3 regions of the Streptomyces sp. ITFR-6 genome follow, and region 1 is predicted to be linked to each of the others. Evidence: riboswitches for the same ligand, from Rfam matches in the RefSeq annotation. Region 1 holds a riboswitch; each other region holds the start of a gene.
The links. A riboswitch is a leader RNA that binds a small molecule or an ion and turns the genes downstream of it on or off. The one in region 1 is predicted to bind S-adenosylmethionine.
Positions count from the first base shown of each region.

Region 2: another riboswitch for S-adenosylmethionine. It lies ahead of RLT59_RS04075 (hypothetical protein); the one in region 1 lies ahead of RLT59_RS29115 (aminotransferase class V-fold PLP-dependent enzyme).
Region 3: another riboswitch for S-adenosylmethionine. It lies ahead of thrC (threonine synthase); the one in region 1 lies ahead of RLT59_RS29115 (aminotransferase class V-fold PLP-dependent enzyme).

Region 1 covers NZ_CP134612.1:6,395,122-6,404,441, forward strand. Annotated here, with positions in the region: gene RLT59_RS29080 (L,D-transpeptidase) at 1-370, shown strand, start outside; gene RLT59_RS29085 (hypothetical protein) at 420-821, opposite strand; gene RLT59_RS29090 (aa3-type cytochrome oxidase subunit III) at 1,024-1,644, shown strand; gene RLT59_RS29095 (cytochrome bc1 complex diheme cytochrome c subunit) at 1,707-2,516, shown strand; gene RLT59_RS29100 (cytochrome bc1 complex Rieske iron-sulfur subunit) at 2,513-3,565, shown strand; gene RLT59_RS29105 (cytochrome bc1 complex cytochrome b subunit) at 3,562-5,187, shown strand; gene trpD (anthranilate phosphoribosyltransferase) at 5,314-6,378, shown strand; SAM riboswitch class IV at 6,463-6,580, shown strand; gene RLT59_RS29115 (aminotransferase class V-fold PLP-dependent enzyme) at 6,753-8,129, shown strand; gene RLT59_RS29120 (Lrp/AsnC family transcriptional regulator) at 8,193-8,474, opposite strand; gene RLT59_RS29125 (rhomboid family intramembrane serine protease) at 8,471-9,208, opposite strand.
Region 2 covers NZ_CP134612.1:927,451-936,770, reverse strand. Annotated here, with positions in the region: gene RLT59_RS04085 (GtrA domain-containing protein) at 1-320, opposite strand, end outside; gene RLT59_RS04080 (phosphocholine-specific phospholipase C) at 668-2,734, shown strand; SAM riboswitch class IV at 2,908-3,017, shown strand; gene RLT59_RS04075 (hypothetical protein) at 3,067-3,459, shown strand; gene RLT59_RS04070 (cytochrome P450) at 3,661-4,956, shown strand; gene RLT59_RS04065 (cytochrome P450 family protein) at 4,953-6,209, shown strand; gene RLT59_RS04060 (LacI family DNA-binding transcriptional regulator) at 6,472-7,479, shown strand; gene RLT59_RS04055 (DUF4232 domain-containing protein) at 7,531-8,070, opposite strand; gene RLT59_RS04050 (TetR/AcrR family transcriptional regulator) at 8,300-8,869, shown strand; gene RLT59_RS04045 (SGNH/GDSL hydrolase family protein) at 8,968-9,320, shown strand, end outside.
Region 3 covers NZ_CP134612.1:3,565,293-3,574,612, forward strand. Annotated here, with positions in the region: gene RLT59_RS16170 (alpha/beta hydrolase family protein) at 37-1,380, shown strand; gene groL (chaperonin GroEL) at 1,466-3,091, opposite strand; gene RLT59_RS16180 (cold-shock protein) at 3,384-3,590, opposite strand; gene RLT59_RS16185 (MoaD/ThiS family protein) at 4,024-4,302, opposite strand; gene thrC (threonine synthase) at 4,335-5,630, opposite strand; SAM riboswitch class I at 5,648-5,774, opposite strand; gene RLT59_RS16195 (glucosyl-3-phosphoglycerate synthase) at 5,927-6,877, shown strand; gene RLT59_RS16200 (alpha,alpha-trehalose-phosphate synthase (UDP-forming)) at 6,958-8,361, shown strand; gene otsB (trehalose-phosphatase) at 8,338-9,195, opposite strand; gene RLT59_RS16210 (DUF3263 domain-containing protein) at 9,284-9,320, opposite strand, start outside.

The sequences.
Region 1 (9,320 bases):
GACCATCGGCATCGCCGAGGGTTCGAGCGACTCGTACGACCTGCCGGTCTACTACGCGACCCGGGTCACCTGGAGCGGCGAGTACGTGCACGCCGCCCCCTGGTCCACCGGCTCGCAGGGCGTCGCGAACGTCAGCCACGGCTGCACCGGGATGAGCACCAGCGAGGCGGAGTGGTTCTACAACACCGTGCGCGAGGGCGACATCGTCAGCGTCGTCGGCAGCGAGGGCGAGACCATGACGCCGTTCGACAACGGCTACGGCGACTGGAACCTGTCCTGGGCGAAATGGCAGAAGGGCAGCGCACTGCAGAACGACACGCCCGACCGGGTCGACCCGGTTCAGGCGGCGCGCCTGCGCCCCGCGGTCTGACCGGGGGGTGCGCTGCCCCTCTGCGGGACAACGGGCGGGAGGCGGGCTCTCAGGCGCCCACGGAGAGCCTGCTGCGCAGCAGGGCGGCCAGCGAGTCCGCGAACCCGACCGGTTCGACCGGCAGGGTCACCGCGGCGTCCGCGCGGCTCCAGGTGGCCAGCCAGGCGTCCTGCGGGCGCCCGATCAGCAGCAGCACCGGCGGGCAGCGGAAGACCTCGTCCTTGATCTGGCGGCAGACGCCCATGCCGCCGGCCGGGGCGGTCTCACCGTCCAACACGCAGACATCGACGCCTCCCTGCTCCAGAGCGTCCAGGACGGCGGGCAGGGTGGCGCACTCCAGGAACTCCACCGGTGGCACGTCCGCCGCGGGCCTGCGCCCTGCCGCCAGCCTCACCTGCTCACGGGTGTGTGCGTTGTCGCTGTAGACCAGGACCGTGGCGGTCGGCTGCATTGTTCCTCCGTGACATCCGTGTCTTCGGGGCCGTCGGAGCCCTCGGTGCGCGAGGGCTGTCCGATGCGCGGATCGTACTCCGCCCGACGCCCTGTCAGCACGGCCCGGGACAGCGGATCCATGGGCCGTTCGGGGAGGACACACCCCTCTGACACACCGAACGGCACCCCCCGGAGTGAGGGCGGGATAAGCGACCGACATAATGTCGGTCGTGGCGACAGCAACGACAGTAGAAACCGGGCACGCGCACCCGTCGGTCAATCGGCCGAACCTCACCAGCGTCGGAACCATCATCTGGTTGAGTTCCGAGCTGATGTTCTTCGCGGCCCTCTTCGCGATGTACTTCACCCTGCGATCGGTGACCGGACCAGATCACTGGAAGGAAATGGCGTCGTCCCTGAACGTTCCGTTCTCGGCGACGAACACCACCATCCTGGTGCTCTCCTCACTCACCTGCCAGCTCGGCGTCTTCGCCGCGGAGCGGGGCGATGTGAAGAAGCTCCGCGCCTGGTTCGTGATCACGTTCGTGATGGGTGCGATCTTCATCGGAGGCCAGATCTTCGAGTACACCGAGCTGGTGAAGAAGGACGGCCTCTCGCTGTCCTCGGATCCGTACGGCTCGGTGTTCTACCTGACCACTGGCTTCCATGGTCTGCATGTGACAGGCGGTCTCATCGCCTTCCTGTTCGTTCTGGGCAGGACATACGCGGCCAAGAGGTTCACCCATGAACAGGCGACCGCTGCCATCGTCGTGTCCTATTACTGGCACTTCGTCGATGTTGTGTGGATCGGCCTCTTTGCCACGATCTACTTGATCAAGTAACCGGGCCAGAGCCCGAACCACATCCAGCATCGACGCAGAAGATCCTGACACCGGGGTAATCCGTGAAAAAGCTCTCCGCACGACGACGCCATCCGTTGGCGGCGGTCGTCGTACTACTCCTCGCGCTTGCGGCTACTGGGGGGCTGTACGCCGCGTTTGCGCCCGCGAGTAAGGCGCAGGCCGACGAAACCGCCCAGTCCCTCGCCATCGACGAGGGCAAGAAGCTGTACTCCGTCGGTTGCGCCAGCTGCCACGGAACCGGCGGTGAGGGAACCACCGACGGGCCCCAGCTTGTCGGCGTGGGCTCCGCCGCCGTGGACTTCCAGGTCGGTACCGGCCGTATGCCCGCGCAGCAGCCGGGTGCCCAGGTACCGAAGAAGAAGGTCATCTACACCCAGGCCGAGATCGACCAGCTCGCGGCATACGTCGCGTCGCTCGGCGCCGGCCCGATCGTCCCGACCAAGAGCCAGGTCAGCCCTGAGGGCGCGGACGTGGCCAAGGGCGGCGACCTGTTCCGTACCAACTGCGCTCAGTGCCACAACTTCACCGGCGAGGGCGGTGCCCTGACGAAGGGCAAGTCCGCTCCCAGCCTTGAGGGCGTGGACCCGAAGCACATGTACGAGGCCATGCAGACCGGTCCTCAGAGCATGCCGTCCTTCCCCGACACGACGATGCCCAATCAGCAGAAGAAGGACATCATCGCGTACGTCCGGACCGTGAACAGCGCGCAGGCCGAGAGCCCCGGTGGCCTCAAGCTGGGCGGCCTCGGTCCGGTCAGCGAGGGTCTGTTCGGCTGGATCTTCGGGCTCGGCGCACTGATCGCAGTTGCCATCTGGGTCGCGGCCCACACCGCTAAGGCCAAGAAGTCATGAGTAGCCAAGAGATTCCAGAAGAGAACCTGCCCGCAGAGCAGGTCCCCGCGCACGGCGCGGTAGAGGGCGCGGACGATCCGTTCGCGGACCCGGGGCTGCCGGCCCACCAGCCGCGCATCCAGGACATCGACGAACGGGCCGCGGACCGGTCCGAGCGCGTGGTCGCGTTCTTGTTCACGCTGTCCATGCTTGCGACGGTCGGCTTCATCGCCTCCTACGTCATCTTCCCGGTCGACCAGATCGTCTACATCTTCCCGTTCGGTCATGTGAGCGCGCTCAACTTCTCCCTGGGTCTGACCCTGGGCGTGGCGCTCTTCGCGATCGGCGCGGGAGCCGTCCACTGGGCGCGCACCCTGATGTCGGACGTGGAGGTCGCCGACGAGCGGCACGCCATCGCGGCCGAGCCCGAGGTCAAGGCGAAGGTCCTGGCGGACTTCGCGGCCGGTGCGGAGGAGTCCGCGTTCGGCCGGCGCAAGCTGATCCGCAACACGATGTTCGGCGCGCTGGCCCTGGTGCCGCTCGCCGGTGTGGTGCTGCTGCGCGACCTCGGTCCGCTGCCGGAGAAGAAGCTCCGCTCGACCCTGTGGGCCAAGGGCAAGCAGCTCATCAACATGAACACGAATGAGCCGCTCCGCCCCGAGGACGTCGCGGTGGGTTCGCTCACCTTCGCCATGCCCGAGGGCCTGGAGGAGGACGCACACGACTTCCAGACGCAGATCGCCAAGGCTGCGCTGATGATCATTCGCATCGAGCCGTCCAACATCAAGGACAAGCGCGAGCGCGAGTGGGCCCACGAGGGCATCGTGGCCTTCTCGAAGATCTGCACCCACGTCGGCTGCCCGATCAGCCTGTACGAGCAGCAGACGCACCACGTGCTCTGCCCGTGCCACCAGTCAACCTTCGACCTCTCCGACGGCGCCCGCGTCATCTTCGGTCCGGCCGGTCACGCCCTCCCGCAGCTGCGGATCGGCGTGAACAGCGAGGGCAACCTCGAGGCGCTCGGTGACTTCGAAGAGCCCGTCGGTCCTGCATTCTGGGAGCGCGGATGAGTACTGCGACCGATACGAAGCGCAAGGCGCCCGCCGGTGAGAAGATGGCCGACTGGGCGGACGGCCGGCTCGGGATCTACTCCCTGGCCAAGGCCAACATGCGCAAGATCTTCCCGGACCACTGGTCCTTCATGCTCGGTGAGATCTGCCTCTACAGCTTCATCATCATCATCCTCACGGGTGTGTACCTGACGCTGTTCTTCCACCCGAGCATGGCCGAGACCGTCTACCACGGTCCGTACGAGCCCATGCAGGGCATCCGGATGTCGGAGGCCTACGCCTCGACGCTGGACATCAGCTTCGACGTCCGCGGTGGTCTGCTCGTCCGGCAGATCCACCACTGGGCCGCGCTGATCTTCCTGGCCGGCATGTTCGTGCACATGATGCGCGTGTTCTTCACGGGCGCGTTCCGCAAGCCGCGCGAGATCAACTGGCTGTTCGGCTTCCTGCTGTTCGTGCTCGGTATGTTCACCGGCTTCACCGGCTACTCGCTCCCGGACGACCTGCTCTCGGGTACGGGTGTCCGCTTCACCCAGGGCGCGATCCTGTCGATGCCGATCGTCGGCACCTACATCTCGATGTTCCTGTTCGGCGGGGAGTTCCCGGGCGGCGACTTCGTCGCGCGGTTCTACTCGGTGCACATCCTGCTGCTGCCGGGCATCATGCTCGGGCTGCTGGTGGGCCACCTCATCCTGGTCTTCTACCACAAGCACACGCAGTTCGCGGGTCCCGGCCGGACCAACAAGAACGTCGTGGGCATGCCGCTGCTGCCGGTGTACATGGCGAAGGCCGGAGGCTTCTTCTTCCTGGTCTTCGGTGTCATCGCCGTCATCGCGGGCATCGCCTCGATCAACCCGATCTGGGCCATCGGCCCGTACCGCCCGGACCAGGTGTCCACCGGCGCCCAGCCCGACTGGTACATGGGCTTCGCCGAGGGTCTCGTCCGAGTGATGCCGGGCTGGGAGATCAACCTCTGGGGTCATACGCTCGTCCTGGGCGTGCTCATCCCCCTGGTGCTCTTCGGGCTCATCCTGGGCGCGATCGCGATGTACCCGTTCATCGAGTCCTGGGTCACCGGGGACAAGCGCGAGCACCACATCCTGGACCGCCCGCGCAACGCCCCGACGCGTACGGCCTTCGGCGTGGCGTGGATCACGGTGTACTTCATCGGCCTGGTGGGCGGCGGTAACGACCTCTGGGCCACGCACTTCCACCTGTCGCTGAACTCCATCTCGTGGTTCGTCCGGATCTTCTTCTTCGTCGGACCGGTCCTCGCGTTCATCGCGACCAAGCGGATCTGCCTCGGCCTTCAGCGCCGGGACAAGGAGAAGGTGCTGCACGGGCGCGAGTCCGGGCTCATCAAGCGCCTGCCGCACGGTGAGTTCGTCGAGGTCCACGAGCCGCTGTCGCAGGGGCAGCTGCACACCCTCACCGCGCACGAGCAGTACGCGCCGGTCGAACTCGGCCCGCTGGTCGACGAGAACGGCGTCAAGCGCAAGGTGTCGCCGATCGAGAGGACGCGGGCCAAGCTCAGCAAGAGCTTCTACGGCGAGAACAGCCAGATCGCCAAGGCGTCCCCCGAGGAGTACAAGGAGATCACCGAGGGCCACGGCCACCACTGATCACCTGAACTGATCGCCACAGCAGGAGCCCCGCCCATCCATACGATGGACGGGGCTCTTCGCTGTCCCCGGCGCTCGATAGGGTGGTCGCATCCCTGTATCGGCTGTGGACCCCAGGAGCGGACCATGAACGTTGTGACCCCGGTCGGCGGCGACAGCGTGGCGGCTCGTACCTGGCCCGGCGTGCTGACCCAGCTGATGCGCGGCGAGGACCTGAGCGCGGACGACACCGCGTGGGCGATGGACCGCATCATGAGCGGCGAGGCGACCGACGTGCAGATCGCCGGCTTCGCGGTGGCCCTGCGCGCCAAGGGCGAGACCGTCGGGGAGGTCACCGGTCTGGTCCGTGCGATGTACGAGCACGCCACCACGATCCACGTGCCCGGCCGCACGGTCGACATCGTCGGCACCGGCGGCGACATGGCCAAGACGGTCAACATCTCCACCATGTCCGCGATCGTGCTGGCCGGGGCGGGCGCCAAGGTCGTCAAGCACGGCAACCGCGCCTCCTCCTCGGCCAGCGGCTCCTCCGACGTACTGGGCAAGCTCGGCGTCAACCTGGATCTGGCGCCGCAGCGCGTCGTCGAGGTGGCGGAGGAGGCGGGCATCACCTTCTGCTTCGCGGTGAAGTTCCACCCCGCCCTGCGGTACGCCGCGAAGGCGCGGGCCGAGCTCGGCGCACCGACCACCTTCAACATCCTGGGCCCGCTCACCAACCCGGCCCAGGTGCGCTCCCAGGCCATCGGCGTCGCCGACCCGCGGATGGCGCCCATCGTCGCGGGCGTCCTCGCGGAGCGCGGCAACTCCGCGCTGGTCTTCCGCGGCGACGACGGCCTGGACGAGCTGACCACCACCGCGACCTCCAGGGTCTGGACGGCCCGCGACGGCGTCGTGCGCGAGCAGGCCTTCGACCCGCGCGACGTCGGCCTGGACCTGGTGCCGGTCGAGGCGCTGCGCGGCGCGGACGCCTCGTACAACGCCGATGTGGCCCGCCGGCTGCTGGCCGGTGAGACGGGGCCCGTACGGGACGCCGTGCTGCTCAACGCGGCGGCGGCGCTGGTCGCGCTGGACCCGGGGGAGGGCACCCTTGAGGAGCAGCTCACCGCCGGTATGGCGAAGGCCGCCGAGTCCATCGACTCCGGGTCCGCCGGGCGCGCGCTGGAGAGATGGGTCAAGGCCAGCAACGCCTGAACGCATGGAGCGGCGAAGAGGGGCGCAGTCCAGATCATGGACTGCGCCTTGCGCGTTCCCGCGCGTATGGCAAGATGCTGGGCAGGTCATGAGTGACAGCGACTACGGCCCCGGCCCGCTGTCCGGCAACCCTCCGTCCGTGGCGGGGTGCCCCGGGTGAAGACCAGGCCGTAGGCAGCGAGGTCTGCGGCAAGCGCGGACCCCTCGACATCGTGAGATGTCCACCCGTGGGGTCCTGGTCCTCAGGGAGCCTCTGTGAGCAAGCGAATGCGATAGGGCTTTTCGGCCCTCCTCCGCACACCCTTTCTTCTTCTTCCGTGCTGCCGCGTATCCGCAGGCACGCGGAGTTCGCCTGCCTGTTACGGGAGTTCGTCATGTCTGTCTTCACCGCTGCCGCCGACCAGTCCATTTGTGCCCCGCTGCCCGTTCTGGGCAAGGATGTGACGGTTCCGCTGGTGACCGGCGGTGAGGTCACCTACGCCGCGCTCGACTACGCCGCCAGCGCCCCGGCCCTGCAGCGGGTGTGGGACGACGTCGCCGCGTACGCGCCGTACTACGGCAGCGTCCACCGCGGTGCCGGCTACCTCTCGCAGCTCTCCACGGACCTCTTCGAGTCCAGCCGGGTGACCGTCGCGGAGTTCCTCGGCTGCCGCGAGGGCGACCAGGTGATCTTCACCCGGTCGACGACCGACTCGCTCAACCTGCTGGCCGCCGCGTTGCCCGCCGACTGCCAGGTGTTCGTCTTCGAGACCGAGCACCACGCGTCGCTGCTGCCCTGGCGCGACGCCCGGGTGACCTACCTGAACGCCCCGCGCACCCCGGCCCAGGCCGTTGCCACGCTTGAGCGGGCGCTCGCGGACCGCGATCCCTACGGTCCCGCGCTGGTCTGCGTCACCGGTGCCTCCAACGTCACCGGTGAGCTGTGGCCGGTCAAGGAGCTCGCCGCCGCCGCGCACGCCCACGGCGCCCGCATCGTGCTCGACGCGGCCCAGCTCGCCCCGCACCACCCCGTCGACATCAGCGAACTGGACGTCGACTGGGTCGCCTTCTCCGGCCACAAGCTGTACGCGCCCTTCGGCTCCGGCGTGCTGGCCGGCCGCTCCGACTGGCTGCGCGACGCCGAGCCCTACCTGGCCGGCGGTGGCGCCTCCCGCAAGGTCGCCCGGCGCACCGACGGCGGGGTGGACGTCGAGTGGCACACCACCGCCGCCCGCCACGAGGCCGGCTCGCCCAACGTCATTGGCGTCTACTCCATCGCCGCCGCCTGCAAGGCGCTCACCGAGGCCGGGTTCGACAGCCTGGTCGCCCGCGAGCAGCAGCTCGTCTCCGAGGTCCGGGCCGGGCTGGCGGAGGTCCCCGAGGTCAAGGTGCTCTCGCTCTTCGGTGACGACGCCCCGCGCGTCGGCGTCATCTCGTTCGTGGTGGAGGGCTGGAACAGCTCGCACTTCGCCGCGGCGCTCTCCGCCGAGTACGGCATCGGGGTGCGCGACGGTCTGTTCTGCGCCCACCCGCTGGTGCGCACCCTGCTCGGCAGCGACCCGCAGGACGTCGGCGAGTGCGGCGCGCCGGAGGCCGAGCCGGGCGAGAAGTCGCTCAACGCGATCCGGGTCAGCTTCGGCGCCGGTACGCCGGACGAGCACATCGAGCGCTTCGTGCGGGCGGTCAAGGAGCTGGTGAGCGAGGGCGCCCAGTGGAAGTACCGCACCGAGGACGGCCGCTGCGTCCCGGACCGGGGCACCGCCCAGCACTGAGCCGCAACGCGTTCGGCCGGGTACGGAAGCTGTTCCGTACCCGGCCGAACGCGTTTGCCTAGGTCAGCCGTCCAGGCCGATGGCGAAGGCCGCCTCCAGGTCGTGCTGCGAGTACGTACGGAACGCCACATGGGTGTCGGTCGCCTCGACGCCGGGGATCTTGCTGATCCGGCCGGGGATGACGTCGGCGAGATCGTCGTGCTTGGCCACCCGGACCATGGCGATCAGGTCGTACGTACCGGTGACCGAGAAGACCTCGCTGACGCTGTCCAGTGCCGCGACGGCCTCGGCGATCTCGGGAATCCGGTCCACGCTGGTTTTGATGAGCACGATCGCGGTGATCACGGCTGGCTTTCTCCCTCGGTGGCCGTGGCTGGAGATCTCACTCTAGCGTTACCCCGGTAGCGCCCCCAGGCGTAGAGGAACCCGACGGCGAAGCCGACCACATGGGCGAGATAGGCGACGCCGGGGCCGCTGCCCGCGCCCTCCGCGGCCAGCCACTGGAGCACGAACCAGAAGATCAGCACGATCCAGGCGGGGAAGCGCAGCGGGAGGAAGAGCAGGAACGGGAACACGCTGGTGACCCTGGCCCGCGGGAAGAGGTAGAGGAAGGCGCCCAGTACCGCCGAGATCGCCCCGGAGGCGCCGACGAGCGTCTGGTCGGAGGTGGCGTGCGCGGCCGCGTAGGCGAGCAGCGCGAGGTAGCCGCAGCCCAGGTAGAAGAACGCGAACTCGGTGTGGCCCATGCGCTCCTCGGCCATCGCTCCGAACACGTACAGGAACAGTATGTTGCCGAGCAGGTGCAGCCGGCTGCCGTGCACGAAGAGCGCGGTGAGCGGGGTGATCAGGGCGTGTGCGGAGCCGTCCCACAGCTCGCTCGGGATCACGCCCCAGCGCTCGAAGTACCCGGCCTGGGCGGACAGCAGCGCGTCCGCGCTGCCGTACACCGGGGCGAGCCCGGAGAGCGGGCTGATCGCGAAGACCACGCAGCACAGCGCGATGAGGGCGTAGGTGACCGGCGGCCCGCCCGAGGTGGCCGCCCGCAGAAGTCTGCCGGCCGCAGCCCGCCGATCGATCATGAACAGAGCATGACGCAAGCGGAGGGAACGGGACAGAGTGCCTCGCCGTGCCGGTGGTATGCGGTGAGGCCGTAGGGTTGCGGTAGGACATCCGCAGTTCGACGGCGCACCG
Region 2 (9,320 bases), 5.5 Mb from region 1:
GAGCGGAACGCGTACAGACAGAGCAGCGCCCCGGTCGTGAAGGCGTAGCTGACGGCGACGGTCAGCCCGGACTGGAGGTGCACGCCCCACCCCCGGCGTTCGCTGCGGAACGACACCCGGCTGTGCAGCTCGGTGGCTATCACCGTGGACACCACGGTCACCAGCGCGTTCGCCAGGGCCAGCGGCATCCGGTCGTCGAGCAGCACCAGCACACCGCTGGAGGCGACCCCGACCCCGCCGCCGCAGACCACGAAGCGCACGAATGCCGCGACAAGGGCGTGGGTCGTGCGCGTCGGCTGACGGGGTGGGGCGGCGGTCACGGGATTCCTCCGGGGACTGTGTGGTGCGGTACGAATATCTCAACCCAGAACCTACGGACCCGGCGTCCTCCCCACGACCCGGTTTCTCACCGCCCTTCCTGGGGGTTGTCCCCCAGGGGACCCCGGGGGACAACCCCCAGGGCGGCGCGGTTTCGACGGTGCGGGATTCCGGGCCGCGTAGGGGGCGTCCGCCGCGTCCCGCCCGGGTAGTGACACGCCTCGTCGCCGGGTGTTCGGCCGAAGGACACCGTGTGCACACCGCACGGGTCTTCCACCGGACCGTCGGTTCTGGAACACTCCTGTCGTTTTCGCCCTTATGTTTCCTCACCCCACAGAGGCCCCCACTCATGGCAGATCTCAACCGTCGCCGCCTCCTGCAACTCGCCGGAGGCACGGTTGCCTTCAGTACGCTGTCGAGCAGCATCGCCCGCGCCGCCTCACTGCCCGCGAAGGGTCGTACGGGCACGCTCCAGGACGTCGAGCACATCGTCGTACTGATGCAGGAGAACCGTTCCTTCGACCACTACTTCGGCACGATGAAGGGTGTGCGCGGCTTCGGTGACCCGCGTCCGGTCACGCTGCCCGGCGGAAAGCCGGTCTGGCACCAGAAGGATCTGGCCGGCAAGGAGGTGCTGCCGTTCAGGCCGCCCGCCGACGACCTCGGGCTGCAGTTCCTCCAGGACCTGAACCACGACTGGGCCGGTGGGCACCGGGCGCTGAACAAGGGCGCGTACGACCAGTGGGTGCCCGCCAAGACCGCCACGACGATGGCCCACCTGACACGTGAGGACATCCCGTTCCACTACGCCCTCGCCGACGCGTTCACCGTCTGCGATGCCTACCACTGCTCGTTCCTCGGCTCGACCGACCCGAACCGCTACTACCTGTGGAGCGGGTACACCGGAAACGACGGCACCGGCGGCGGTCCCGTGCTCGGCAACGACGAGGCGGGGTACGGCTGGAAGACCTACCCCGAGCGGCTGGAGGAGGCCGGGGTGTCGTGGAAGGTCTACCAGGACATCGGTGACGGGCTCGACGCCGCCGGTTCCTGGGGGTGGATCGACGACGCTTACCGGGGGACGTACGGCGACAACTCGCTTCTCTACTTCAACAGTTACCGTGACGCCAAGCCCGGCGATCCCCTCTTCGACAAGGCGCGCACCGGGACCGACGTCAAGAACGGGGACGGGCTCCTCGACGACCTGAGGGCCGATGTCCGGGCCGGGACGCTCCCCAAGATCTCCTGGGTCGTCTCGCCCGAGGCCTACAGCGAGCACCCCAACTGGCCCGCCAACTACGGTGCCTGGTACATCTCGCAGGTGCTCGACGCACTGACCTCGGACCCCGAGGTCTGGGGCCGGACCGCCCTCTTCGTCACCTACGACGAGAACGACGGCTTCTTCGACCACGTCGTGCCGCCGTTCGTGCCGTCCGGCGCGGCGCAGGGGCTGTCCACCGTGGACACCTCCGCCGACCACTTCCCCGGCGACACCCGGTACGCGGCCGGTCCGTACGGGCTCGGTCAGCGCGTGCCCATGACGGTCGTGTCCCCGTGGAGCACCGGCGGGTTCGCGTGTTCGGAGGTCTTCGACCACACCTCCGTCATCCGGTTCATGGAAGAGCGCTTCGGTGTGCACGAGCCCAACATCTCGCCCTGGCGGCGCGCTGTCTGCGGCGATCTCACCTCGGCCTTCGACTTCCGTACGACGGACACCGCGCCCGCCTCGCTGCCCTCCACGGACGGATACGCGCCGCCGGACGGGGACCGGCACCCCGACTACGTTCCGGTGCCGCCGGTCTCCGGCAGCGTGCCGAAGCAGGAGTCCGGGACGCGGCCCACCCGGCCACTGCGGTACGCGCCGCTCGTGGACGGGGCGGCAGACCCGGGCACCGGGAAGTACCAGCTCACCTTCAGTGGCGGGGACGAGGCCGGAGCGCAGTTCCTGGTGACGTCCGCCAACCGCGGTGACGGGCCCTGGACCTACACCACAGAGGCGGGCAAGTCGCTCTCCGACAGCTGGAACACGGCCTACTCCAGCGGCGTGACCGACCTCACCGTGCACGGTCCGAACGGTTTCCTGCGGACCTTCAGGGGGCCCGGCAAGGCGGCCGGTCCGGAGGTGACGGCGCGTCATCACGCGGTGAGCGGAGCTCTCGACCTGACTCTCAGCCATGCCGGTACGGAGACGGTCCAGCTGACCGTGCGCAACGCGGACGCCTACGGCGGCGGTACGCAGACCTTCGCGGTGCGGTCCGGCGCGACCGTGCAGCACACCGTTGACCTGCGCGGAAGCAAGCGCTGGTACGACATCGAGGTGGTCTCGGACGCGGACGCCACGTTCCTCCGCCGGTTCGCCGGACACGTCGAGACGGGTGAGGCCGGAACGAGTGACCCGGGCCTGGTCACCGGCTGACGGGGCGGCACGGGGCGGCACGGGCGGCTGAACGGAAGCCGGACCGCCGTCGGGGGAGAGGCGGGGGCGCACGGGGTCGGGTCCGGCCCGTTCCTGTGCGTCCCTGACCGCCCGTCGGTTGAGCGGTCCCGCGTGTCCGGGCGCGCCCGCTCGGTGCGTTAGGGTTTTTGCCGGGTCATGAGTTCCAGTGCGCAGCCCCGGCTTGCTGGACGGCACCCCGCTCCGCTGCGGGTGCTCCGGGTGACGACCTGCCCCGTGCGCGAGGTGCGGGGAACAGCGGACCGCGGTGCAGAGCGCTCGGGGTCCATCATCCCCGGAAGGCGGGACTCACCATGCTGCGTCATCTCCCCGAGCACGGCTCCGTGCGGAGCGGGAACTGCGAGCGGTACGCCGCAGGCCACCAAGTGCACTGGATCCACGCCAAGAAGTGCCGGCAGGAGCCTGGTCAGGCCGTCGAGATACTGCTGACCGCGGACGATGTCCGGGACGACGGCTGGGTCGGTCTGCGGGCCGCGTTCGACTACGCGGGCGCCCTTCCGAGGGTGTGGACGCATGCTCCGGACGGGCTGCGGGAGACCCTCGCCGGTCACCGGGGACGCGTGTACTGGCTCTCCAAGTGGCATGCGCTGAAGCTCGTGACCGGTGCCGACCGGGTCGCCGGACTCGTCAACGTCGCCTTCGAGGCAGGGGAGCTGTGCGGCGGCCCGGGTCCCGTGCGCTCGTAGCCGCGTCGCCGTACCGCGTCGGCACCTGGAGGCGGTGCCGGATTCGGTCGTCAATTGTCGTGAGATGTCGACCGGTTGCTCTGTGTTGGGTGCATATTTGATCGTCATTGGCTGCTGTGGTGTCACATAAAATCCTTATAGTGGGCGTGCGTTGACCGCACGATCGTGACGCGTGACACTGCCGCCACAGAAGTCAGGACGATGACGCGCCCTTCCTCCGCAGAGCCCGAGTCCGTCTCACCTCCTTCGGAGTGCCCCGCGCACGCGGGTCCCGGCCCCGTACCCCTCAGCGGGCCCTCGTTCCAGACCGAGCCGCGAGCCGTCTATCGCGCCATGCGGCGGGACCACGGGCCGGTCGTCCCCGTCGAGCTGCCGGGCGGGTTCCCCGCCTGGCTGGTCATCGGCTACCGGGAACTCCATCAGGTCACCAGTGACGGTGAGCTGTTCCCGCGCGACGTCGGCCTCTGGAACCAGTGGGAGCACATCCCGCAGGACTGGCCGTTGCTGCCCATGGTCGGGCGGCCGCTGCCGTCCATCTACTTCAGCGCGGGCGACGAGCACCGGCGGCACGCCCGGATGGTCGGACCCGCCCTCGAAGGAGCCGACCCGTTCGAGATCCGCAGCCACTGCGAGCAGTTGGCCGACCGGCTGATCGACGCCGTGTGCAGCCGGGGCACGGCCGATCTCGTCGCCGACTTCTGCGAGCCCCTTCCGGTCCTGGTCCTCGCGAGGCTGGTCGGATTCCCCGACGACGAGGGCGGCGCCATCGCCCACGTGCTCAAGGACCTGGCCGACGGCGGTCCGGGCGCGCAGGAGGCCCATCTGCGGTTCGGGGAACACATGGCGCGACTCGTCGCCGCGAAGCGTGCCGCACCCGGCGACGACGTGACCTCCCGGATGCTCGCGTTCCCCGAGGCCTTCACCGATGAGGAGTACATGCTCGACCTGATGGCCATCACGGCCGCCGGGCACCTGACCACCGCCGACTGGATCAGCAACTCACTGCGGCTGATGCTCACGGAGGACGAGTTCGCGCAGTCCATGGCGGGCGGCCGGCGCAGCGTGGCCGAGGCCATGAACGAGGTGCTCTGGGAGGACGGGCCGACGCAGATCCTCGCCGGACGCTGGGCCGCCCGCGACACCCGGCTCGGCGGACGGCCGATCAGGGCGGGGGACATGCTGCTGCTCGGGCTCGGCGCCGCCAACACCGATCCGCTGATCCGGCAGAGCCTGACCGGCGGCGGCTCCTCGGGCCAGGGCGGCAACGGCGCGCATCTCGCCTTCAGCCACGGCGAGTACCGGTGCCCCTTCCCCGCCCAGGAGATCGCGGAGACCATCGCGCGTACCGGCATCGAGGTGCTGCTCGACCGCCTGCCCGACCTGGAGCTCCGGGTCCCCGTCGCGGATCTGGTGCGACGGCCCTCCGCGTTCCTGCGCGGTACCACCGCGCTGCCCGTTCGGTTCACCCCCGTTCGTACGACAGGAGACCTCTCGTGAACTGCCCTCACGCCGCTGCGCACGCTGCTGCCCCGGACGGCGGGACCGTCGTCATCGACCCCATGGTCCAGGACCTGGACGGTGAGACCGCGAGGCTGCGTGAGGCCGGCCGGCTGGCCAGGATCGAGCTGCTCGGCGTACCCGCCCGGACGATCACCCGGCACGCCGACGCCCGTCAACTCCTGGTCGACCCGAGGCTGGTGAAGGATCTCGACGCCTGGGGACTGTGGAAGAGCGGCGAGGTGACGCACGCGTGGCCGCTCATCGGCATGATCGACGCCGGGCCGTCCATGTTCACCGTGGACGGCGCCGAGCACCGGCGGCTGCGCACCAAGACCTCCCAGGCGCTCACCCCCCGCCGGCTGGAGGCCCTCAGGCCCGACATCGAGAAGTTCACCGAGGAACTGCTGGACGCGCTCGCGGACGGCGGCAGGGACGGGGCCGTCGTCGACCTCAAATCGGTGTTCGCGCAGCCGCTGCCGATGCGGGTCGTCGGCATGCTCATGGGCGTGGACCCCGCCGAGAACGCCATGCTGACCAGACAGTACAAGGCCTTCTTCTCGATGCTCACCCCGCAGGACGAACGGCTGGCCCTGCTGGCCGAGTTGGACGTCTTCTACGCCGGGCTGGTCCGCGAGAAGGCCGCCCGGCCCACCGACGACCTGACCTCCGCGCTCATCCTCGCCGACGAGGGCGGCGAGCCGCTCACGGAAGAAGAGGTGGTGGGCAACCTCAAGGCGATGGTCGCGGCCGGCCACGAGACCACCATCGGGCTCATCCTCAACGCGGTACGAGCCCTCCTGTCCCACCCGGAACAGCTGCGGATGGTCCTCGAAGGGGAGGCCTCCTGGGAGGCGGTGATCGAGGAGACGCTGCGGTGGGACACCCCGACCACCCATCTGCTGATGCGGTTCGCGACCGAGGACATCCAGGTGGGTGACGACGTCATAGCCAAGGGCGAGGGCGTGGTCATCTCGTACCGGGCCATCGGCCGGGACTTCGAGCAGCACGGCGCAGACGCGGACGCCTTCGACATCACCCGCCCCGCCCCCATCCGGCACATGACGTTCGGCCACGGTCCGCACATCTGCCCCGGCGCCGCGCTCTCCCGGGTCGAGGCGGGGATAGCGCTGCCCGCCCTCTTCGCCCGGTTCCCCGGACTGCGGCTCGCGGTGCCGGACACGGACCTCCGCAAGCTCCCGGTGATGACCCAGAACGACATGGAGGCCTTCCTCGTACTGCTCGACGCCTGAATCGGGCCGGACGGCATAGCGTGGCGGTGGCCGTACGGGCGACCGCCACGGGCCGCCGTCTCCGCAGACATCCGTCGACGCACGTGTGTCGAAGCGCTTCGACAACGCTATGGACACGCTTTAGCAGCACGTCTAGGCTCACACCATCCGTACACGCACAAGGTGATGGGTGGGGAGTGGAAGCGCTTCGCCGCAGTGGTGTCCGACTGAAGCCGCCCCTCCGCGTGCCGGTGTCCGACGTCGTTCCGTGATGGAGAGCTGAATGGTCACCCTTGCCGAGGTCGCACAGCACGCCGGAGTCTCCGCCAGCACGGTGAGCTACGTCCTCAGCGGGAAGCGGTCCATCTCGGTCCCCACCCGGGAACGGGTGGAACGGAGCATCAAGGAGCTCGGCTACCACCCCAACGCGGGTGCGCGGGCGCTCGCCAGCAGCCGGTCGAACATCATCGCGCTCATGGTGCCGCTGCGTACCGACATGTACGTCCCCGTGATGATGGAGATCGCCATCGCCGTCGCCACGACGGCCCGCGTCCACGGCTACGACGTCCTGTTGCTGACCGGTGAGGAGGGCCCGGCCGCGGTGCGCCGGATCACCGGCAGCTCGCTCGCGGACGCCATGATCCTGATGGACGTCGAACTGCACGACGAACGGCTTCCGCTGCTGCGCGAGACAGACCGCGCCGCCGTGCTGATCGGACTGCCCGCCGACACCGCCGGTCTCACCTGCGTGGACCTCGACTTCGAGGCGACCGGGGCGCTCTGCGTCGAGCACCTCGCGGAACTCGGGCACCATGAGATCGCGGTGATCGGCGAGGCGGCCGCGGTGTACGAGCGGCACACCGGATTCGCCGAGCGGACCGTCGACGGAGTACGGGCCAGGGCGCGGGAGACCGGCGTGCGGGTCCTGCACCGGCCCTGCGAGGGCGGCTACCCCGCGATGGCCCAGACCCTCTCGCGGATATTCGACGAGCGCCCCGGCACCACGGGCTTCATCGTGCAGAACGAGTCCGCGGTGGAACCGCTGCTCAACCTGTTGCGCCAGCAGGGCCGGGCCGTGCCCGAGGATGTTTCGGTGGTCGCCATCTGCCCCCAGCAGGTGGCCTCCCAGGCCTCGGTGCGGCTCACCTCTGTGGCCATTCCCGCGCAGGAGATGGGGCGCCGCTCGGTCGAGCAGGTCGTCGCCAAACTCTCCGGCCGGGGCACGGACGGAACGGAGCTGCTGGCACCGGAGCTGACGGTGCGGGAGAGCACCGGCCCCGCCCCGAGGTGACGCCGCACATGGCGGTGAGGGGCCGGGAGCAGGGCCGGCCCCGTCCCGAGCTCAGCGTGTCGCGTTCTCCAGAGCCCGGTCGGCCGCGGCGCGGGAAGGGTGCCAGAGGGTGGTGACCGGTTCCCACACCTGGATTCCCCGGCCCATGCCCACCGTCGCGGCGCCGAACGTGACGCCGTGGTGCGAGGGGTCCGCCGCCACGGACAGGCTGCGGACGACATGGCCCTCGGTGGCGCCCGGGGCCGCCGTGCGCACGGCGGCGTACCCGCGCTCGCCCGGCGAGAGCACGTACGGTCCGCTGGTGGCCGGCGGTACGGCCGCGGCCGAGCCGTCCAGCCCCCGGAAGGTGACCGTGGGGACGCGGTCCACCACGCAGGTGACCCCGCCCCGGTTGGTGACGGCGATCCGCGCCATGTTCCGCTGCCCGCCGGACGAGGCCGAGACGCTGAGGGACTGCTCCTGGCAGACGCTCGGGCGGGCCGACGCACCGGCCGACGTGCCGGCCGCAGGGGCGGCGGCCGCGCCGGTGACGGTCAGGGCCGCGGCGGCCGTCGTGGTGAGCGCGGCGGTGAGAGCGGAGGACGGGCGCATGATGTTTCTCCCCTTGGATCGACAGCCTACGGTCGTGGCCGGAGGACCCGGCGACCGGTACAACCGACAGGGACATTCTGGGCGGTATGCGACGCTCCTGGCGATAGATGGAACATATCGGTTCAATATCCACCGTTGAGGCGGCTGGGCATCTGAATAATGCCTACATCTATTAGGTAAATCCTTAATAGGTGTAGGGTTGTGGGTGAAGGCTGACGGAAGGAAGAGCATGGTGCGCGCGGGGCTGACGGCTGACCGCCTGACTCAGGCCGGGGCGGAGCTGGCCGATGAGGTCGGCTTCGACCAGGTGACCGTCTCGGCGCTCGCCCGGCGGTTCGACGTCAAGGTCGCGAGCCTGTACTCGCATCTGAAGAACTCCCACGACCTCAAGACCAGGATCGCCCTGCTCGCTCTGGAGGAGCTGGCCGACCGCGGTGCCGCCGCACTCGCCGGCCGGGCGGGCAAGGACGCCCTCAAGGCCTTCGCGGACGTGTACCGCGACTACGCCCGCGAGCACCCCGGTCGTTACGCCGCGGCCCAACTGAGACTCGACCCCGAAGCGGCTGCTGCCAGCGCCGGCCGCAGGCACTCGCAGATGACCAGGGCCATCCTGCGCGGCTACGCCCTGACCGAGCCCGACCGGACACATGCCGTCCGGCTGCTGGGCAGCGTCTTCCACGGCTACGTCAGCCTGGAGATGCAGGGCGGATTCAGCCACAGCGCCCCCGACTCGCAGGAGAGCTGGTCGCGGTCCTTGGACGCACTGGACGCCCTGCTGCGGAACTGGCCCGCGCCCTGACCGGAGTTTCCGGGCACCTCAGCGTTCCGAGCGACACCTCAGCGTTCCGAGCAGCACCTCAACGTTGCAAGCAACAGGTAGAGACATCAGGTAGAGACATGCAGACCGAAACCGACTGGATCACCACACCGATCACCGCGGAGCTCCTGCGCGGTGCGCTCGACCTGGAGCGCACCGAGCACGGAGTGCGCCCGCACCGGCTGCCCGCCCGCGCCCGCGCACAGTGCGCCGACGCGCAGTTGGCGATGGCGGAGGCCCAGCCGTCCGGCGTGCGGCTGGTGTTCCGTACCGCCGCCACCGTGATCGAGCTGGACGCACTCCGCACCAGGACGGCCTATCAGGGCGCGCCGCCCCGTCCCGACGGCGTCTACGACCTGCTCGTCGACGGCCGCCTCGCGGGACAGGAGAGCGTGACGGACGGCAACGTCCTCCTGGTCGACATGACCGCCGG
Region 3 (9,320 bases), 2.8 Mb from region 1:
GAGGTGTTCGCACACGTACCGCGCACCACGCGACACATGAGCCGTGCCGCGCGGCGCCGCCCGAACGGGCAGTCCCAGGTGTCCGCAGTCCCGCGTACTCGCACTCACAACCGCCGGCAGGTCCTCACCGCCGCCCTCGCCGCGTCCGCTCTGCCGGCCACCGGCGCCATCCCGTCCTACGCGGCCGGCGGCCGGCGGACCCGCACCGCGCTGCCGGCCACCCTGCCGACCGCGCGGCTGCCCCGGCCCACCGGACCGTTCGAGGTCGGCTGCACCGTGCACCACCTCGTCGACCCCTCACGCGCGGAGCCCTGGCTGCCCGGGACCACCGCGCGCCGCGAGCTGATGATCAGCGTCCGCTACCCGGCCGCGCCCGGCGGCTCCGGGCGGCGGGAGCCGCAGATGACGGCCGCGGCCGCCGCGCACTTCGGCGGAGCGGAGGGGGCCGCCGCCCTGAACCTGGGGATGGCGCCCGGGTCCGTCGACTGGGGCGCCACGCTCAGCCACGCCCGCCGCGACGCCCCGGTCGCCGCGCGGGCGGGCCGGCTGCCCGTCGTGCTGTACTCCGGCAGGCTGGGCGACCCGCGCACCTGGAACACCGCCCTGGTGGACGATCTGGCGAGCCACGGGTACACCGTCGTCACGATCGACCACACCTACGAGGCGACCGAGGTGGAGTTCCCCGACGGGCGCCTCGCCACCATGCGGATCTTCGACGGGGCGCCGCCCAGCGATCCGGACGTGCTCAGCGCCCTGCTGCGCAAGATCATGGCCGTCCGGGTCGCCGACACCCGGTTCGTGCTCGACCGGCTCCCGGAACTGAACCGGACGCGCTTCGGCAACGTACTCGATCTGCGGCGGACCGGCATGTTCGGCCACTCCGCGGGCGGCTTCACCGCGGCCCAGACGATGCACGACGACCGGCGGGTCAGGGCGGGCATCAACATGGACGGGCAGATGGACTACGTGGGCGGCGAGGTGCCGGACGGCAGCCGGCTGAGCACGGTGGCCACGGACGGTCTTGACCGGCCGCTGCTCCTGATGGGGACGGCCGGTGAGGGATCCGGCGACTACCGGCAGCAGCCGTCCTGGGCGGCGTTCTGGAAGAACACCCGGGGCTGGCGGGCCGACGTCACCCTGACCGGCTCGCGCCACGCCTCCTACACCGACGCCGAGTTGCTGCTGCCGCAGCTGGCCCGGCAGAGCGCGGAGCAGGACGGCGGACTGGCCGAGGCGGTCGGGACGGTACGGCCCGACCGGGCGGCGGCCGCGAGCCGGGCGTACGCGGCGTCGTTCTTCGGGCGGTGGCTGCGCGGTCACGACGACTGCCTGCTGGACGGACCGTCGGCGCGCTTCCCGGAGATGGTGTTCACCCCGTAGGGCCCGCAACGACACCGGCCCCCGGGGAAGAATCCCCGGGGGCCGGTGTCGTTACAGCTGTGCAGGAGCTACCGATCCGTGAGGATCAGAAGTCCATGTCACCGCCCGGCATGCCGCCCGGAGCGCCCGCGGCAGCGGCCTTCTCCGGCTTGTCGGCGATGACGGCCTCTGTGGTGAGGAAGAGCGCGGCGATGGACGCGGCGTTCTGCAGGGCGGAGCGCGTGACCTTCGCCGGGTCGATGATGCCCTCGGCGATCATGTCGACGTACTCGCCGGACGCGGCGTTGAGGCCGTGACCGATCGGCAGGTTGCGCACCTTCTCGACGACGACTCCACCCTCAAGACCACCGTTGACGGCGATCTGCTTGAGCGGGGCCTCCAGCGCCAGCTTGACGGCGTTGGCGCCGGTCGCCTCGTCACCCGAGAGCTCCAGCTTCTCGAAGACGGCCGAGGCCTGGAGCAGAGCCACGCCACCACCGGCGACGATGCCCTCCTCGACGGCGGCCTTGGCGTTGCGCACCGCGTCCTCGATGCGGTGCTTGCGCTCCTTGAGCTCGACCTCGGTGGCGGCACCGGCCTTGATGACGGCCACGCCGCCGGCCAGCTTCGCGAGGCGCTCCTGGAGCTTCTCGCGGTCGTAGTCCGAGTCGGAGTTCTCGATCTCGGCACGGATCTGGTTGACGCGGCCCTGGACCTGGTCGCTGTCACCGGCGCCGTCGACGATCGTCGTCTCGTCCTTGGTGATGACGACCTTGCGGGCGCGGCCGAGCAGGTCGAGACCGGCGTTCTCCAGCTTGAGGCCGACCTCCTCGGAGATGACGGTGCCACCGGTCAGGATGGCGATGTCGCCGAGCATGGCCTTGCGGCGGTCACCGAAGCCCGGGGCCTTGACGGCGACGGACTTGAAGGTGCCGCGGATCTTGTTGACGACCAACGTCGACAGGGCCTCGCCCTCGACGTCCTCAGCGATGATCAGCAGCGGCTTGCCGGACTGCATGACCTTCTCCAGCAGCGGAAGGAGGTCCTTCACGTTGCTGATCTTCGAGTTCACGATCAGGATGTACGGGTCGTCGAGGGACGACTCCATGCGCTCCATGTCCGTGGCGAAGTACGCCGAGATGTAGCCCTTGTCGAAGCGCATACCCTCGGTGAGCTCAAGCTCCAGCCCGAAGGTCTGGGACTCCTCGACGGTGATGACGCCTTCCTTGCCGACCTTGTCCATGGCCTCGGCGATGAGCTCGCCGATCTGGGTGTCAGCGGCGGAGATGGAGGCGGTCGAAGCGATCTGCTCCTTGGTCTCCACGTCCTTGGCCTGCTCCAGGAGGGCGGCGGAGACGGCCTCGACGGCCTTCTCGATGCCCCGCTTGAGAGCCATCGGGTTGGCACCCGCGGCCACGTTGCGCAGACCCTCGCGGACGAGTGCCTGGGCGAGAACGGTGGCGGTGGTCGTACCGTCGCCGGCGACGTCGTCCGTCTTCTTGGCGACCTCCTTGACCAGCTCCGCACCGATCTTCTCGTACGGGTCCTCCAGCTCGATCTCCTTGGCGATGGAAACACCATCGTTGGTGATCGTGGGGGCGCCCCACTTCTTCTCAAGGACGACGTTGCGGCCCTTGGGGCCGAGGGTGACCTTGACGGCGTCGGCGAGCTGGTTCATGCCGCGCTCAAGACCGCGCCGGGCCTCCTCGTCGAACGCGATGATCTTGGCCATATGAAGTGGTCCTCCCGGACAGGGGTGGATTCTCCGGACCGAGTGGCGCCCGCGACGGACGGCCTGCCGTCTGCCGGTTCCTTGCCCCGGCAGACCTGCGGGCCTCACCGGCCCGGTCCAAGTTTCTGTCACTCTCACCCGGAGAGTGCTAAGCCCAATGATTAGCACTCGACCCCCGAGAGTGCAAGCGCCTCCCCTCTCGGGGAGTGGCTCGGGACGCACGGAGGGCCCGTACCCCTGGGGGTACGGGCCCTCCGTGCGTGAGTAGTGTCGTTGGCCGACCGCGCCGAGCTCAGCCGACAGCGAGCTTGACCATGTCCGCCTGCGGCCCCTTCTGGCCCTGCGAGATTTCGAATTCAACTCGCTGACCCTCTTCGAGGGTGCGGTATCCGTCCATCTGGATCGCGCTGTAGTGGACGAAAACATCCGCACCACCGTCGACCGCGATGAAGCCGTACCCCTTCTCCGCGTTGAACCACTTGACGGTGCCCTGAGCCATGCCTAACTCCCCTATTACTGGCCCTTGCACAGGACCGCACTTCGCGGGCCCGGGTCAGAACCCACCCTCCGACAGGAGAGGGTGCGTGCGCCGGAACGCGTCGACCGCGGCCGAATGTATCTGCCCAACTGCCCTCTGCAACAGGTCAATCGGACGAAAATTCTCAGGCGCGCCGATCACCCGAATATGAGGAATTCATGAGATTCCAGGGCAAGTCGGGCCAGGCAAAGGCGACTTATGGCGCAAGAAGCTCAGGTACTTTGGCTGCATCTTGTCGTGGCCAGGCGCATTCTCATATGCGGGGGGCACGGGCAGCGAAGGGGACTTCCCACACTCTACCGCGCTCAACCATGCAGAATTGCCCCCTCCGCTTCTGTCGCGGAGAGGGCAATCCAGGTGACTCGGCGCAGTGGGACCGCCAGGGTCCCCGGGGTCAGCAGCCGCCGGCGACGGCCGGGATGATCGAGACTCCCGCGCCGTCCGGGGTGAGCGCTTCCAGGCCGCCTTCGAAGCGCACGTCGTCGTCGTTGACGTACACGTTGACGAAGCGGCGCAGCTTGCCCTGGTCGTCCAGGACGCGGGCGGCGATGCCCGGGTGGTCCTTCTCCAGGGACTCGATGACCTGGGAGAGGGTCGCGCCCTCTGCCGGGACCTCGGCCTGGCCGCCCGTGTAGGTGCGGAGGATGGTGGGGATACGGACCTTGACGCTCATGGTGGGTGCCCTTCCTGGAGTCTCGGGTGGGATCAGCCGGCGGTGCCGAGGCCGGCGGCGCGGAAAGCGTCCAGGCTCGGACGGATCGTCGCCGTCGCCTGCGAGGTGGCGGCCACCGCGTCCAGCGTCTTGAGGCCGTCCCCGGTGTTCAGGACGACGGTGGTGAGCGTCGGGTCGAGCAGGCCGGCCTCGATCAGCTTCTTCGTCACGCCGACCGTCACACCGCCCGCGGTCTCGGCGAAGATGCCCTCGGTGCGCGCCAGGAGCTTGATCGCGTCGACGACCTGCTCGTCGTTCACGTCGTCCACCGCGCCACCCGTACGGCGGGCGATGTCCAGGACGTAGGGGCCGTCGGCCGGGTTGCCGATGGCGAGGGACTTGGCGATCGTGTTCGGCTTCTGCGGGCGGACCACGTCGTGACCGGCCTTGAAGGCGGCGGAGACCGGCGAGCAGCCCTCGGCCTGGGCACCGAAGATCTTGTACGGCTTGTCCTCGACCAGGCCGAGCTTGATCAGCTCCTGGAGGCCCTTGTCGATCTTCGTGAGCTGCGAGCCGGAGGCGATCGGGATGACGATCTGGTCGGGCAGCCGCCAGCCGAGCTGCTCGCAGATCTCGTACGCGAGCGTCTTGGAGCCCTCGCCGTAGTACGGGCGGAGGTTGACGTTGACGAAGCCCCAGCCCTCCCCGAGCGGGTCTCCGATGAGCTCCGAGCAGAACCGGTTGACGTCGTCGTAATTGCCCTCGATACCGACCAGCTCACCGCCGTACACCGCGGCCATGACGACCTTGCCCTGCTCCAGGTCGTGCGGGATGAACACGCACGAGCGCAGACCGGCGCGGGCCGCGGCGGCGCCCACCGCACCGGCCAGGTTGCCGGTCGAGGAGCAGGAGAGCGTGGTGAAACCGAAGGCGCGGGCGGCCTCGACGGCGATCGCGACGACGCGGTCCTTGAAGGAGTGCGTCGGGTTGCCGGAGTCGTCCTTGACGTACAGGCCGCCGGTGACGCCCAGCTCACGGGCGAGGTTGTCGGCCTTGACCAGCTTGGTGAAGCCGGGGTTGATGTTGGGCTTGTCCGCGACATCGGCGGGCACCGGCAGCAGCGGCGCGTAGCGCCAGATGTTGTCGGGTCCGGCCTCGATGCGCTTCTTCAGCTCGTCCGGGGAGCCGGTCGGCAGGTCGTACGCCACTTCGAGCGGCCCGAAACAGGTCGCACAGGCGAAAAGGGGACCGAGCGGGAATCGTTCTCCGCACTCGCGGCAGGAAAGTGCCGCGGCGGGACCGAGGTCCACGGAAGATTCGGTGGTTGCTGCAACAGTCTGAACAGCCATGATGGCGAGGCCCTTTCTCCTCATCTTCCTTGTGACGCATTTCGCCACAAGACGGAATTGGCACCGTCCCCACCTGACCTCGCGGTCGGCGGGATGGTTGCCGGGACTTCAACGGGCCGTTCCCTCTGTCCCTCTGGATGAGCGCTATGGCACTGGACCATCGATCCAGGCGTTTATCGGCGGATGGACCCCGGCATGCCACGGCCATCTGCGTTGTTCAGACTGTAACCGAAGCACCGGACTGTTGAGATAGTCGTCCGAACCGCGAGATGGATCACATACAGGGAGTATCGACCGTGCTGGAAGAGGTCGAACGCTGGCTGACCAGGCGTTCCTGGTCGTGCGCCGACCGCCCGCTGGAGCAGCTCATGGCCGCCCGGGGCGGCGACCCGCGCCGGGGGAGCGTGAGTGTCGTCCTGCCCGCGCTCAACGAGGCGGCGACGGTCGGGGACATCGTCCGGACGATCCGGCGCGAGCTCATGGAGAAGGTCCGGCTGGTCGACGAACTCGTGGTGATCGACTCCGGCTCCACCGACGACACCGCGGAGGTCGCCCGCCGGGCGGGCGCCCGGGTGATCCACCGGAACGCGATCCTGCCCCGGCTGCCGGCCGTCCCCGGCAAGGGCGAGGTGCTGTGGCGGTCACTGCTGGTGACCGGCGGTGACATCGTCTGCTTCATCGACGCGGACCTGAAGGACTTCTCGGCCGATTTCGTCTCCGGCATCGTCGGCCCGCTGCTGACCGACCCCTCCGTGCAGTTCGTCAAGGCGATGTACGACCGTCCGCTCGGGGAGACCGCGGGCCAGGGCGGGCGGGTCACCGAGCTGGTGGCACGGCCGCTGCTCAATCTGCACTGGCCGCAGCTGGCCGGCTTCGTCCAGCCGCTGGGCGGCGAGTACGCCGTACGCCGGTCGCTGCTCGAACAGCTGCCGTTCCCGGTCGGCTACGGGGTGGAGCTGGGGCTGCTCGTCGACGCCCTGCACACGGTCGGCCTGGACGCGCTGGCCCAGGTCGATGTCGGCGTCCGCAAACACCGCCACCAGGACGGCCGGGCGCTCGGCCGGATGGCGGCGGCCATCTACCGGACCGCTTCGCTGCGGCTCTCACGGGGCCATCTGGTGCGCCCCGAGCTGACGCAGTTCGAGCGCGGCGAGAGCGGCTTCGTGCCGCAGACCTACCCGGTGGACACCGAGGAGCGGCCGCCGATGCGCGAGATCGAGGAGTACGTCTCGCGCCGCGCCGCCTGAGTACCGGCTGACGCGTCGGCCGGGACGGCCCGCGGCCGCACGCACGTTTGGACGGTTCGGGATCGGGCTAGATTCCGCGCATGGTCTCCGAGCACGCCCCCCAGTCCGCCGCCCAGCCCGCCGCCCAGGTTCTTGTCGCGTCCAACCGAGGCCCGGTCTCGTACACCGTGGGCGAGGACGGCTCGCTCGACGCGAAACGGGGCGGGGGCGGGCTCGTCTCGGGGCTGAGCGCGGTGGACGACAAGATGTGGGTCTGCGCCGCGCTCGGTGACGGCGACCGCGAGGCGGTGCGGCGCGGGGTCGGTGAGCCGGGCGTACGGATGCTGGACATCGACGCGGACGTGCACGCCGACGCGTACAACGGCATCGCGAACTCGGTGCTCTGGTTCATCCACCACCTGCTCTACCAGACCCCGGTGGAGCCCGTCTTCGACGCGGAGTTCCGGCGCCAGTGGGCGTCCTTCGAGACCTACAACCGGGCCTTCGCCGAGGCGCTCGCGGAGGAGGCGGGCGAGGGCGCGGCGGTCCTGGTGCAGGACTACCACCTGGTGCTGGTGCCCGGCATGCTCCGCGAGCTCCGCCCCGACCTGCGCATCGGCCACTTCTCGCACACCCCGTGGGCGCCCGTCGACTACTTCCGGATGCTGCCCGACGACATCGCGGAGCAGGTGCTGCGCGGTGTCCTCGGCGCCGACCGGGCGGCCTTCCTGACCCGCCGCTGGGCGGACGGCTTCATCAGCTGCTGTACGGAGATCCTGGGCGGCACAGGCCGCACCCGGATCGGCGTGCACGGGCTCGGCGCCGACGCGGACTTCCTGCTCCGGCGCGCGCACGAGCCGGATGTGGACGAGCGGATGGCGGCGCTGCGCGAGCAGGTGGGCCCCGGCCGGAAGACGATCGTGCGGGTGGACCGCACGGAGCTGTCCAAGAACATCGTCCGGGGGATGCTCGCCTACCGGGCGCTGCTCGACGAACGGCCCGAGTGGCGCGGCCGGGTCGTCCACGTGGCGTTCGCCTACCCCTCGCGGCAGGACCTCGCGGTGTACCGGGAGTACACGGCCGAGGTGCGGCGCGTCGCCGACGACATCAACACGAAGCACGGCACGGCGGACTGGACCCCGGTCGTCCTCCACGTCAAGGACGACTTCGCCCGCTCGCTGGCGGCGTACCGGCTGGCCGACGTGGCGCTCGTCAACCCGATCAGGGACGGCATGAACCTGGTCGCCAAGGAGGTCCCGGTCGTCTCCGACCACGGCTGCGCGCTGGTGCTGTCGCGGGAGGCGGGCGCGTACGAGGAGCTGGGCGACGACGCGATCGTGGTGAACCCGTACGACGTGTCCGCCACCGCCGACGCCCTGCACGAGGCGCTGACGATGGCGGACGACGTACGCGCCGAGCGCACGGAGCGGCTGGCGGAGGCGGCCACCGCGCTGCCGCCGCAACAGTGGTTCCTGGACCAGCTAGAGGCGCTGCGCCAGGGCTGACAGGAAGCCGACGACCGCTCCGGGGCCCGGCAGCAACAGGTCGGCGCGCGCGGCCAGTTCCGGCACCTCCGCCTCGCCGCTGCAGACGAGCAGGCCTGGGGTGCCGTCGGGGCCCTCGCTGCGGAGCTTCTCCACGGCGGCGAACGCGGCCAGGTCGCCCAGGTCGTCACCCGCGTACAGCACGGACTCGGCGCCCGTCTCGCGCACGTACTGGGTGAGGGCGACGCCCTTGTCCATGCCGGCGGGCCGCAACTCCAGGACCATCCGGCCCGGTTCGACGATCAGGCCGTGCCGGGCTGCCAGCTCGCCGAGGGGGCCGCGCAGCGCCTCGAAGGCGGCCTGCGGGTCCTCTGCGCGGCGGGTGTGGACGGCGAGCGCCTGCCCCTTCTCCTCTATCCAGGTACCGCGCCAGGAGTCGAACCTGTCTAGGAAGCCGGGCAGTTCGGCCCGCACGGCGGCGACACCGGGGTGCGGAGCGGGGGCGTGGACGGTGCCGGAGACGGCGTCCCAGCGTTCGGCGCCGTAGTGGCCGAGGACGACGAGGTGGTCCAGTCCGGCGACCCCGGCGAAGCCGCCGTAGCGGACCGCGACGCCGGCCGGGCGGCCGGTGATCACGGCGATCGACGCGACCCGGGGAGCGAGTGCGGCGAGCGCCTCGACGGTCCCGGGGTGGGCGCGGGCCTGTTCGGGGTCCGGCACGATGTCTGCGAGGGTGCCGTCGAAATCGAGCGCGATGACGGCGCGGTCGGGCCGGCCGAGGAGAGCGGCGAGGCCCTCCCGTCCGGCGGGGGTCGTCGGGGTCGGCAGGGGTGGGGTGTGCGGGTGGCTGCCCATGCGTCCGAGCCTATAGGCGGTGGCCTGCCCGCGGGCCCGACCGGGGCTCCGCCCCACACAGGGCCCGGCCGGGGCTCCGCCCCGGCCCTCAGCGGCGGCCCCGCCTCGCCTCTCGTACCCGCCGG